DNA from 3 places in the Cytobacillus solani genome. Region 2 is predicted to be linked to each of the others. Evidence: predicted binding sites of a transcription regulator. Region 2 holds the regulator's gene; each other region holds the start of a gene.
The links. The regulator LexA, encoded in region 2, represses DNA repair genes until DNA is damaged. The targets are predictions, from matches to a motif close to CGAACATATGTTCG.
Positions count from the first base shown of each region.

Region 1: pcrA (DNA helicase PcrA) is a predicted target of LexA. The motif match lies at 1,947-1,960, and genes of this name have one in related genera.
Region 3: FI644_RS17720 (Y-family DNA polymerase) is a predicted target of LexA. The motif match lies at 1,662-1,675, and genes of this name have one in related genera.

Region 1 covers NZ_CP041305.1:1,283,763-1,287,684, reverse strand. The annotation lists gene FI644_RS06480 (DUF3048 domain-containing protein) at 1-458, shown strand, start outside; gene FI644_RS06475 (YerC/YecD family TrpR-related protein) at 485-796, shown strand; gene pcrB (heptaprenylglyceryl phosphate synthase) at 1,160-1,867, shown strand; gene pcrA (DNA helicase PcrA) at 1,981-3,922, shown strand, end outside.
Region 2 covers NZ_CP041305.1:4,787,692-4,791,613, reverse strand. The annotation lists gene FI644_RS24080 (methionine gamma-lyase family protein) at 1-314, shown strand, start outside; gene FI644_RS24075 (MerR family transcriptional regulator) at 477-878, shown strand; gene glnA (type I glutamate--ammonia ligase) at 914-2,248, shown strand; gene lexA (transcriptional repressor LexA) at 2,344-2,967, opposite strand; gene yneA (cell division suppressor protein YneA) at 3,122-3,445, shown strand; gene FI644_RS24055 (YneB family resolvase-like protein) at 3,466-3,922, shown strand, end outside.
Region 3 covers NZ_CP041305.1:3,545,539-3,549,460, forward strand. The annotation lists gene FI644_RS17705 (MBL fold metallo-hydrolase) at 1-522, shown strand, start outside; gene FI644_RS17710 (SDR family NAD(P)-dependent oxidoreductase) at 549-1,343, shown strand; gene FI644_RS17715 (YqzH family protein) at 1,372-1,572, opposite strand; gene FI644_RS17720 (Y-family DNA polymerase) at 1,735-2,994, shown strand; gene FI644_RS17725 (YolD-like family protein) at 3,014-3,346, shown strand; gene FI644_RS26405 (hypothetical protein) at 3,420-3,581, shown strand; gene FI644_RS17730 (CDGSH iron-sulfur domain-containing protein) at 3,612-3,824, opposite strand.

The sequences.
Region 1 (3,922 bases), 1.7 Mb from region 2:
CATCTGCGCTTACTTTCTTGAATGAAAGTGAGTTAGAAAATCTAAATGGAGAAGAAGCACTATCGGTTATGGTATCCTATTTTAACAGCAATATTTTTAATTCCATTTATGAATATGATGAAGAGCTTGAAAAGTATAAACGGTATACAAATGGAGAACTGACTAAGGACTATGAGTCCGAAGAGCCAGTATTGCTGGATAATATTTTTATTGTCGAAACTGATCATAAAGTGATTGATAATGCAGGGCGCAGAAAGATTGATTTAACTTCAGGCGGCAGGGCGTATTTACTTCAAAAAGGGAAATGGAAAGAAGTAAAATGGGAAAATGTCGATGGGAAAATTCTGCCTGTCATAAATGGAAAACAAGCAGGGCTTGTACCCGGAAGGACTTGGATTAATATCATTCCTTCAAGCCCTGGTCTTGAACAAACGGTTTCTTTTGATGTAAAGGAATAGTAATTTTATACAAAGGGGATACATGCATGCAAATTGATAAACTAAGAGGAAAAGAACTCGATCAGCTTTTTAATTCAATTTTGTCATTAAATGATTTAGAAGAATGCTATCGTTTCTTCGATGATTTATGTACGGTCAATGAGATTCAATCCCTTGCCCAGCGGCTAGAGGTTGCCCGCATGCTCCGCGAAGGGAAAACCTATCATAAAATTGAAACAGAAACTGGAGCAAGTACAGCAACAATTTCTCGCGTCAAGCGCTGCTTAAACTACGGAAATGACGCATATGAAATGGCATTAGAACGGATAAAGAAAGAAGATGCAGAAACAGCAGAATAATTTATGGGTAGGACAGACTTGCAAAGGTGAAGTCAGTTTATAAATGTCTGTTAGCAGGTTAAGCGAAGAAAGCTTGGAACATTCGTTGTTTCAGGCTTTTTTGATTTTCTTGTAAACCCATAGAAAAAGGTCACTCATAATAGGAATGAAGACCAAAATTGCTCAGGCCGCCGAAAAAAAGTCTTTCATAAGTGAGAGGAAGTCCCAACTTGAACCGTACATCATACAGGTTAAAGAACCACCCCTTCCTGCCAGTTCCTCTTATGATTGTCAGTGCAAATCAAGGCGTCTGCGCTTTACTTTTTTCATCATTATACTAATGATATAATGGTGAAATGGAATGATAGAATGGGGGAAGTATGGATGTATAATGTCCGCGAGTGGCGACATGTGTTTAAACTCGATCCGAATAAAAGTATTTCTGATGAACACTTAGAAATGATTTGTGAATCAGGAACAGATGCGATAATTGTTGGTGGAACGGATGGCGTTACTTTAGAAAAGGTGCTTGATTTAATGTCACGAGTCCGCAGGTATACAGTTCCTTGCGCACTTGAGGTATCTGCGATTGATTCAATTACACCAGGATTTGATTTCTACTTTATTCCGACTGTTTTAAATAGTACGGATACAAAATGGATTACAGGGCTTCATCATGAGGCAGTTAAAGAATTTGGCGAAGTGATGAATTGGGAAGAAATTTTAGTCCAAGGCTATTGTATTCTTAATGAAGAGTGCAAGGCAGCCCAACTTACGAATGCGAAGACAGCATTATCAATAGATGAGGTTAAAGCATATGCGATGATGGCAGAAAAAATGTTCCAGCTGCCGATTTTTTATCTAGAATATAGTGGAACATATGGCGATCCAGCAACAGTATCTGAAGTGAAAAAAATATTAGAGAAGACTACTTTGTTTTACGGCGGTGGGATTGAAACAGCAGAGCAGGCGAAGGAAATGGCTGCGGCTTCAGATGTCATAGTCGTTGGAAACATTATATATACAGATGTAAGTGCTGCACTTAAAACAGTACCCGCAGTAAAAAGTACACCTCTCGGACAAATTAGTTAGGTTTGTGTGTGAGAAATTTTATAAAAAAACTCTTTTATAGAACTTGATTCGTAATAGAAGAAGATTTAGAATCAATTCAAGAACATATGTTTGTATGGTGGTGAAGAAAGTCGATGAATTATTTATCAGATAAACTATTAAATGGATTGAATCCACAGCAGCAGCATGCGGTAAAGGCAACAGATGGCCCCCTTTTGATCATGGCAGGGGCAGGCAGTGGAAAGACAAGAGTATTAACTCATCGAATCGCTTATTTAATGGTTGAAAAAGGGGTAAACCCTTATAATATTTTGGCGATTACTTTTACAAATAAAGCGGCAAGAGAGATGAGAGAACGGATTCAAAGAATGATGGGTGGAGCAGCGGATGAAATTTGGATTTCTACCTTTCACTCGATGTGTGTACGAATTTTAAGAAGAGATATTGATCGGCTTGGTTTTAACCGGAATTTCACAATTCTCGATACGACGGATCAGCAATCAGTTATTAAATCAATATTAAAGGATAAAAACCTTGATCCGAAAAAGTTTGATCCTCGTGCAATACTCGGATCAATCAGCTCAGCAAAAAATGAGTTAACAACACCTGAGGAATTCGCAAAAACGGCAGGCGACTATTTTCAGAATGTAATCAGTGATGTGTATACTGAATACCAGAAAAGATTGAGAAGAAATCACGCATTAGATTTCGATGATCTAATTATGACAACGATTCAGTTATTTCAGCGGGTGCCAGAAGTACTTGAATATTATCAGCGCAAATTCCAGTATATTCACGTGGATGAGTATCAGGATACGAACAGGGCTCAATATATGCTTGTAAAGTTTCTTGCTGCACGTTTTAGAAATCTTTGTGTTGTTGGTGATTCAGACCAATCCATTTATCGCTGGCGAGGGGCCGATATTGCCAACATCCTCTCATTTGAGAAGGATTACTCAAATGCACAGGTCATTTTGCTCGAGCAAAACTACCGTTCCACCAAAAGAATTCTTCAAGCAGCCAATGAAGTCATCGGAAGGAATATGAATCGAAAGCCGAAAAATCTTTGGACGGAGAATTTGGAAGGAAATAAAATCTTCTATTACCGAGCAGATAGTGAACAAGGTGAGGCACAATTTGTTGTTGGAAAAATTAAAGAATTGATGCGTGAAGGGAATCGAAATCTATCTGATATCGCCATTTTATATCGAACGAATGCACAATCACGTGTGATGGAGGAAGTGCTTCTAAAATCGAATATGGAGTACTCAATTGTTGGCGGAATCAAGTTCTATGATCGAAAAGAGATTAAGGATATTCTTGCCTACTTGCGTTTAATTGCCAATCCTGATGATGATATCAGCCTTCAAAGGATCATTAATGTACCAAAGCGTGGAATCGGCTCTGGTTCCATTGATAAGATTGCCAATTTCGCTTTGCTCCATGAAATGACAATGTTTGATGCGCTGGATTCAATCGATCTAATTGGTCTAAGTCCAAAAATAACAAAAGCAGCAGCTGAATTTAGAGATCTAATCAAAAGTTATACTCGAATGCAGGAATACCTTTCTGTAACAGAGCTTGTCGAGGAAATATTGGAGAAATCAGGCTACAGAGAAATGCTTGTTGCGGAAAAATCAATTGAAGCGCAGAGCCGACTTGAAAACCTGGAAGAATTTCTTTCCGTGACTAAAAATTTTGAAGAAGGCAGTGAAGACAAAAGCCTTGTTGCTTTTTTAACCGATTTGGCACTTGTCGCAGATATTGATAAGTTAGATGATGATGGAGAAAAAGCGGATGCAGTTGTACTAATGACCCTTCATTCAGCAAAAGGACTGGAATTCCCAGTTGTCTTTTTAATTGGTTTAGAGGAAGGGGTATTTCCTCACAGCCGCTCTTTAATGGAAGAAGCGGAAATGGAAGAAGAGCGCCGTCTCGCCTATGTAGGAATCACAAGAGCGGAGGAAGAACTGTTTATTACAAACGCTCAGATGCGTACATTGTTCGGACGAACAAATATGAATCTGCCATCACGCTTTATTAAAGAAATTCCTGAAGAACTATTAGACGGCGTGC
Region 2 (3,922 bases):
CGGATTTAATTCAGGCGGTACAATTTGATGACCGTGATATGATGGTTGCATTTTGCCAAGCTATTCAATTTGCGGCACCGATCAATTCGCATGTAACACCATATCCAAGTCCAATGCCTGGCTATGAGGATGATGTCATTATGGCTGCTGGCGCTTTTATTCAAGGTGCAAGCATCGAGCTTTCTGCAGACGGTCCCATTAGGCCGCCGTACGTTGCCTATGTACAAGGGGGGCTCACTTATTCCCATGTGAAAATCGCTATCTGTCATGCTCTTAATGGATTAGCAGATAAGGGTTTTATTGATGTTAATTAGAAGAATTGTAATAAGTTAAATAAGAATTGAGAGGTTTGGGTTGTCAATAATCCAAGCCTTTTATTTTTTTAAATGTCATGTCAGAAAATCTAACATATGTTTGACAATAAACCTAACATCGTTTATTCTAATAATAGAAAATTTGTAAAGGAGGAGAAAGAAGTGACTGGAAGCAACATTCGACGTTCCATGCCGCTTTTTCCAATTGGGCCTGTCATGCAGCTGACTGATTTGACTGCAAGGCAAATTCGGTATTATGAAGAGCACCAATTGATTTCTCCAGCTCGATCTGAAGGCAATAGAAGATTGTTCTCGCTCAATGATATTGACAAACTCCTTGAAATTAAAGATCTTATTGATCAGGGAATCAATATGGCTGGAATTAAACAGCTATTATTTGTGCAAAATCAAGAAGTAATCGCTTCTGATGTAAAACCGCTTAAATCAGAGAGAGAACTATCTAATGACGAAATCAGAAGACATCTTAGAAAAGAAATCGTACAAGCCGGAAGATTTAACCAACATTTATCAAGCCAAGGGAATAAAACACGCTTATTCCACTGATAAAGTGGCTTTAAACAAAAAGGAGGAATTATTATATGGCAAGGTTTACAAAAGAGGATATTAAACGAATTTCAGCTGAAGAGAATGTAAAGTTTATCCGTCTCCAATTTACAGATATTTTGGGAACGATTAAAAATGTTGAGATTCCTATTAGCCAGCTTGAAAAAGCGCTTGATAATAAAATGATGTTTGATGGTTCCTCAATTGAAGGCTTTGTTCGAATTGAAGAATCAGATATGTACCTATTCCCGGATTTAGACACATGGGTAGTATTTCCGTGGACTGCTGAAAAAGGCAAGGTAGCTCGTCTAATTTGTGATATTCATAATGCAGATGGGACTCCATTTCAAGGAGATCCTCGCAATAACTTAAAACGTATTTTAAAGGAAATGGAAGAAATGGGCTTCACAGACTTCAATTTAGGGCCAGAGCCTGAATTCTTCTTATTTAAATTAGATCAAAATGGAGACCCTTCCCTTGAGCTCAATGATAATGGAGGATATTTTGATTTAGCACCAACAGATCTTGGAGAAAATTGCCGACGCGATATTGTTCTTGAACTGGAAGAAATGGGATTTGAAATCGAAGCTTCCCATCATGAGGTAGCACCAGGCCAGCATGAGATTGACTTCAAATATGCGGATGCCCTAACAGCTTGTGATCAAATTCAAACGTTCAAGCTAGTCGTAAAAACAATTGCTCGTAAACATGGTTTGCATGCCACTTTTATGCCAAAGCCATTATTCGGTGTAGCAGGATCAGGTATGCATTGCAATGTATCTCTTTTTAAAGAGGGAAGAAATGCGTTCTTTGATGAAAAAGGCGATCTGCAAATGAGTGATTATGCACGGCAATTTATTGCGGGTATTCTTAAACATGCAACAAGTTTTACAGCGGTCACGAATCCAACAGTTAATTCATTTAAGCGATTAGTTCCTGGTTATGAAGCCCCATGTTATGTAGCGTGGTCTGCACAGAATCGTTCTCCGTTAATTCGTATTCCATCTTCACGTGGAGTAAGTACACGTGTTGAGGTTCGAAGCGTGGATCCGGCTGCAAATCCATATTTGGCTATGGCCGTACTGCTAAAAGCTGGTCTTGACGGTATTAAAAATAATCTTGTTCCTCCCGCATCAGTAGACCGTAATATTTATGTGATGAGCAAAGATGAGCGTATTGCTGAAGGGATTGATGATCTGCCTTCAACTTTAGCTGAAGCGCTCGAAAAATTAAAAGGAAATGAAACGATTATATCTGCTTTAGGGGGCCATATTTTCGAACACTTCGTTGAAGCGAAGGAGATCGAATGGGATATGTTCCGTACGCAAGTCCACCCTTGGGAACGTGAGCAATATATGTCGATGTATTAATATATGATTGAAAAAAAGGGATGCTTAAAAGTTAAGCATCCCTTTTTTCTTTTAATCTAGTAAAACCCAGTGCAAATGACACGAGTGCAAAATTATTAATGAATATCTCGGTATACCCCAATTACTTTACCTAAAATAGAAACATTACGAAGAATAATCGGTTCCATGGTTGAATTTTCAGGCTGAAGTCTAATTCGATCTTTCTCCTTGAAAAATCTTTTTACGGTTGCTTCGTCATCCTCTGTCATTGCGACGATGATATCACCGTTATTTGCAGTGCTTTGTTGTCTGACTACTACGTAATCTCCATCAAGAATTCCCGCTTCAATCATGCTTTCTCCCATGATTTCAAGCATAAAAACCTGCTCATCTGCTGGGGCAAGCCTTTCAGGCAAAGGAAAGTATTCCTCAACATTTTCAACGGCTGTTATCGGCATACCGGCTGTTACTTTTCCGACAATCGGAACATTTACGACTTTATAATTGATTGCCTCGGCACCTTCATCTAAATCAAGAATCTCAATTGCACGCGGCTTAGTAGGATCTCTGCGAATTAACCCTTTTGTTTCTAATCTTGCTAGATGACCATGAACAGTTGAGCTTGAAGCCAGTCCAACTGCTTCGCCGATTTCCCGTACAGAAGGCGGGTATCCTTTAAGCTTTACCTCATCCTTAATAAAATTTAATATATCCTGTTGCCGTTTCGATAATTTCACCATCATAATTACCTCACTTATGATTTCTTTTCCCAATTATAGCATCTATTAGTAAAAAGTACAAACATAAGTTCGAACAATTGTTGACACGAAACAAGTGTTCGATTTATAATGAAATCAATAAACGAACATATATTCTTATCGAGGTGTAAATATAATGAAAAAATTGTGGAATCAATATTCGTATGCTATTATTCTAGTCGTTTTAAGCTTGCTAACTTCATTTATCCTTATAGTTTATAATGGCCTTTCAGGAGAAGATGGCCTAAAGAAAATTACTGTTAATGAGGGGGATTCGCTTTGGCAGATAGCTGAAGACTTTTCCGATGAACATATGCTATCAGCGAACGAATTTGTTGAATGGGTTGAAAGGCATAATGGAATTGCAGGAGATAGAATCTATCCGGGAGATGAACTTATTCTTCCAATTGCTATAGAAAAAGGAAACGGAACAGAAGTGGCAAGTTCACAAAGCAAATAGATTAGGAGAAAGGGAAATATATGAATGCAATTATCTACTGCCGAGTCAGCACTACGAAAGAAACGCAGGAAACATCGCTCGTAAGACAAGAAGAGGAACTTACAAAACTTGCAAATGAAAAAAGTTTAGAAATTGTTAAGGTTATTAGAGAACAAGCTAGCGGCTATGATTTAGAGCGGGAAGGAATTCTCGAACTTCTGTCATTAATAAAAGGACATCAAGCTGATGTCCTTTTAATACAGGATGAAACGAGGCTGGGGCGAGGCAATGCGAAGATCGCCATTCTACATTGCATTTTAAAAGAAGGAATAAAATTATTCAGCATTTCTCACAGCGGGGAATTGCAGCTTTCTGAATCTGACTCTATGGTTTTGAATATTGTCGGCATGGTAGAGGAATATCAAAGAAAACTTCATAACATTAAGATTAAACGCGGGATGAAAAGAGCTGTTAAAAATGGTTATAGGCCTGAAAAAA
Region 3 (3,922 bases), 1.2 Mb from region 2:
TTGGCAGAAGGAGATACGCCTGTTGGTCTGGAGGAGTGGATGGTGATTGAAACACCGGGACATGCCCAGAGCCATATCGGTCTCCTGCGTGAAAAGGACGGCGTGTATATAGGCGGGGATCATTTGCTCGCCCATATCTCGCCGAATCCATTATTAGAACCGCCTCTTCCAGGCGAAACGGTGCGTCCGAAACCCCAATTACAATACAATGAATCATTAAGAAAGCTTTCGACGCTTCCGATTCAGCTCGTTTATTCGGGACATGGCGACGATATTTATCAGGTGAACATGCTAATTGAAAAAAGATTGTCTCGCCAGCGCGACAGAGCAATGGATGTAAGAAAATGGCTTGAGACAGAAAGGCTTACTGTTTTTGACATTTGCCGCCGGCTGTTTCCAACGGTCTATGAAAGGGAGCTTTCTCTTACTATCTCTGAAACAATCGCCCAGCTTGACTATTTGTATGCAATCGGGGAAATTAAGGTAAGTAAAGAGGAGAAAGCATTTTTATATTATGTTTAGTTCTAAAGTCAAAGTGAGGTAACTGCATGTCTGATCGATTAAAAAATAAAAATATAATTATTACAGGAGCGTCAGGGGGAATTGGAGCAGAAATGGCTGCGCTTTGTGCCAAGAGCGGGGCGAATCTTGTGCTGCTCGCCCGAAATTTTGAAAAGCTTAATGCCTTGAAGACACAATTAGAAAATCAATTTCATGTTCAAGTTGACGTACATAAACTTGATGTTTCCAATACGGATGATGTGCAGGCTGTTTTTTCAAACATACTTGCTAAGATTGATCACGTCGATGTCCTTGTGAATAATGCTGGCTTCGGGATTTTCCGTGAGGCCCATGAGGCAAAAATTGATGAAATAAAGGGAATGTTTGATGTAAATGTTGTCGGATTGATGGCTTGTACAAGTATGGTGCTGCCAAAAATGAGGCAGAAGCAAAGCGGACACATTATTAATATTGCTTCCCAGGCTGGGAAAATTGCGACGCCAAAATCGAGTGTATATTCCGCAACGAAGCATGCGGTTCTCGGGTATACAAACAGCCTTCGGATGGAGCTTGCCCGCACGAATGTCTATGTAACAGCTGTGAATCCAGGACCGATAGAAACGGACTTTTTTACAATTGCTGATGAAAAAGGCACATATGTTAAAAATGTACAGAGATACATGTTAAAACCCACGTATGTGGCAAGAAAAGTTGTTGATGCCATGCTTACTCCTACTAGAGAAATTAATTTGCCGCGCTGGATGAATGCAGGAAGTATTGTTTACGCACTTTTTCCCCGTATGTTCGAACGGCTTGGCCGAAAGGCGTTCGAAAAAAAATAGCCGCCAGTTCTTGGCGGTTTTTTTTTGTCTAAAAATAAGGGGAATCCGTTATGTAACCGTAAACAACATCATTAACGATATCATGCAAATCATCTTCCTCTTTTTTTGTTGCAATAATTTTATTATAGATCTCCTCGAATGTTTTGCTGTTTAGTGTGATCGAATCGCCATCCTCATTGTATTGCTTCAAGCAGTTTTGTACCATTTTTAAAATAAGTTTACGATCCATTTTTTTGCCTCCTTCTACAAGATTATACATGCTAAGGGGGGAATAGCTTCTCACGTTTAAGAAATTAGTCGATAAATTCCTGTTGTAAACGAACGTATATTCGATTAATATAATGGATATAATCAGAACAAACGTTCCCTTTGGTTTTAGGAGATGACGAATATGATTGATTACAGCATGATGCCAAAGAACAAAATTCTGTGTGTTGATATGAAAAGTTTTTATGCAAGCTGCTCTGCTGTCATGCGAGGGCTTGATCCGCTTGAGTGCTATCTTGTTGTAGCCGGCAATCAGGAGCGAAAGGGGAGTGTTGTTTTGGCAGCATCTCCCCAGATGAAAAAGGTATTTGGAATAAAGACAGGTGCTCGCCTTTACGAAGTTCCGAATGACTCGCGGATCATCATTGATGAACCGAAAATGGCAACATATTTAAGAGTTGCTGCTGAAATTACACGTGTTTTTAATCGCTATGTCCCGAAGGAGGACATTCATGTGTACAGCGTGGATGAGAGTTTTATTAAAGTCGATAGTGTCCTTCATCTTTGGGGGGATGCATTTACGATTGCAAGGAAAATAAAAGATGATATTGAGCGGGAATTTCAATTGCCGTGTGCTATTGGAATTGGACCAAACATGCTGCTGGCCAAGCTTGTGCTTGATTTAGAGGCAAAAACGAAAGAAATTGCTCAATGGACATATGAGGATGTCCAAACAAAACTATGGAAAGTTTCTCCTTTAAGGGAAATGTGGGGAATCGGGCGCCGTGTGGAAAAAACGCTGAATGGGATGGGGATTTTTTCAGTTGGCCAGTTAGCCAAATATGATTTAGAAAAACTTGAAAAAAAGTTTGGGGTTATGGGCAATCAGCTGTACCATCATGCATGGGGAATTGACCTTTCAGACTTGGGTGCACCGATCATGGAAGGGCAAATCAGTTTTGGGAAAAGTCAAATTTTGTTACGGGATTACAAAGAAGAGCATGAAATCAAGGCTGTTATGTTGGAAATGTGTGAGGAGGTAGCAAGAAGGGCACGAGACCATCGAAAAGCCGCACGCACTGTTAGTTTTGGCGTCAGCTATAGCCAAGATGAATTTGGCGGCGGTTTTTATCGTTCCCAAACAATCGATGAGCCGACGAATATCACAATGGAAATTTACGGTGTCTGTTTAAAACTTTTTCACAAACATTATGAAGGTAAAACCGTTAGGCAAATTTCTATTTCACTTAGCAAGCTTGTTGATGATACGGAAATGCAGCTAAATCTTTTTGATGCGAATGGCTGGAAGAAGCGGGAGTTAGGCTACACCGTTGACCATATTCGTTCTAAATTTGGAGCTTGTGCTCTTTTGAGGGCCGTTTCTTATACAAGCGCAGGAACTGCTAAACACCGAGCAACACTTGTTGGCGGTCATAAAATGTAGACAAGGGAGGATCAATCATATGATTCGGGATCGCGGCAGAATAAAATGGACAGCAATGATGCTTCCTGAACATGTAAAGTTATTGAGAGACTGGGCCGAGGAAGATAGGCACGAACAAAAGCGGGAAATTGACGAGCAGGCATTAGAAAGCATGAACGACTGTATTTCCGAGGCAATGGAATATGGAAGAGCGGTGACACTTACCTACTATCAGCATAAAAATTACCATCTCGTCATTGGGAACATTCATTATTGGGATGAAATCAATCATAAAGTGCATATTGTCGATCACTTCGGGGAGGTACATCAAATTCGAATTTCTGAGATAGCCGATGTGCGGTTTACGGATTGAAAATGAAAAAATGTAAAAAGAAGGGCTAGTTTTCCAATGATTGAAGCAACTTAACATGTAGGAGGTGATTCTTGTGCCAAGAGGAAAAGAGCTTGAACAGCTTCCCATGTCGACGATTGCTCCAGGTGCAGGAGAGGATAGCACGAGGATGGATCGGGAAAATCTCCAAGGAATGATGGATGAGGAAGAAGTGACCCCAGCAAAGGCTGGAAATGACAAGAAAAAGCGAGGTTGAATTCCTCGCTTTTTCTTTATATCCCCTAATTTAATCCTCAGCTGGCTTCGGTGCACGAACAACAGATTCAAATACACCTTTATGGCTTCCATCACAAAATGGAGCGTTGGACGACCTTCCACATCTGCATAGCGAAAATGTTGGCTTCGTAACAAATGGATTTCCTTCCGCGTCAACGAGCTCAACATCACCAGTAATACGATAAGAACCATTATCATTCACTTTAATTGTAACCTTTGACATACATATCTATCCCTTCACAAAATTGACATATTTTCCTCTGATGTTAAAGGGAATGGAGGAAAAAAGCAATAGAAAGGGTCTACATGCCAATTTATGAT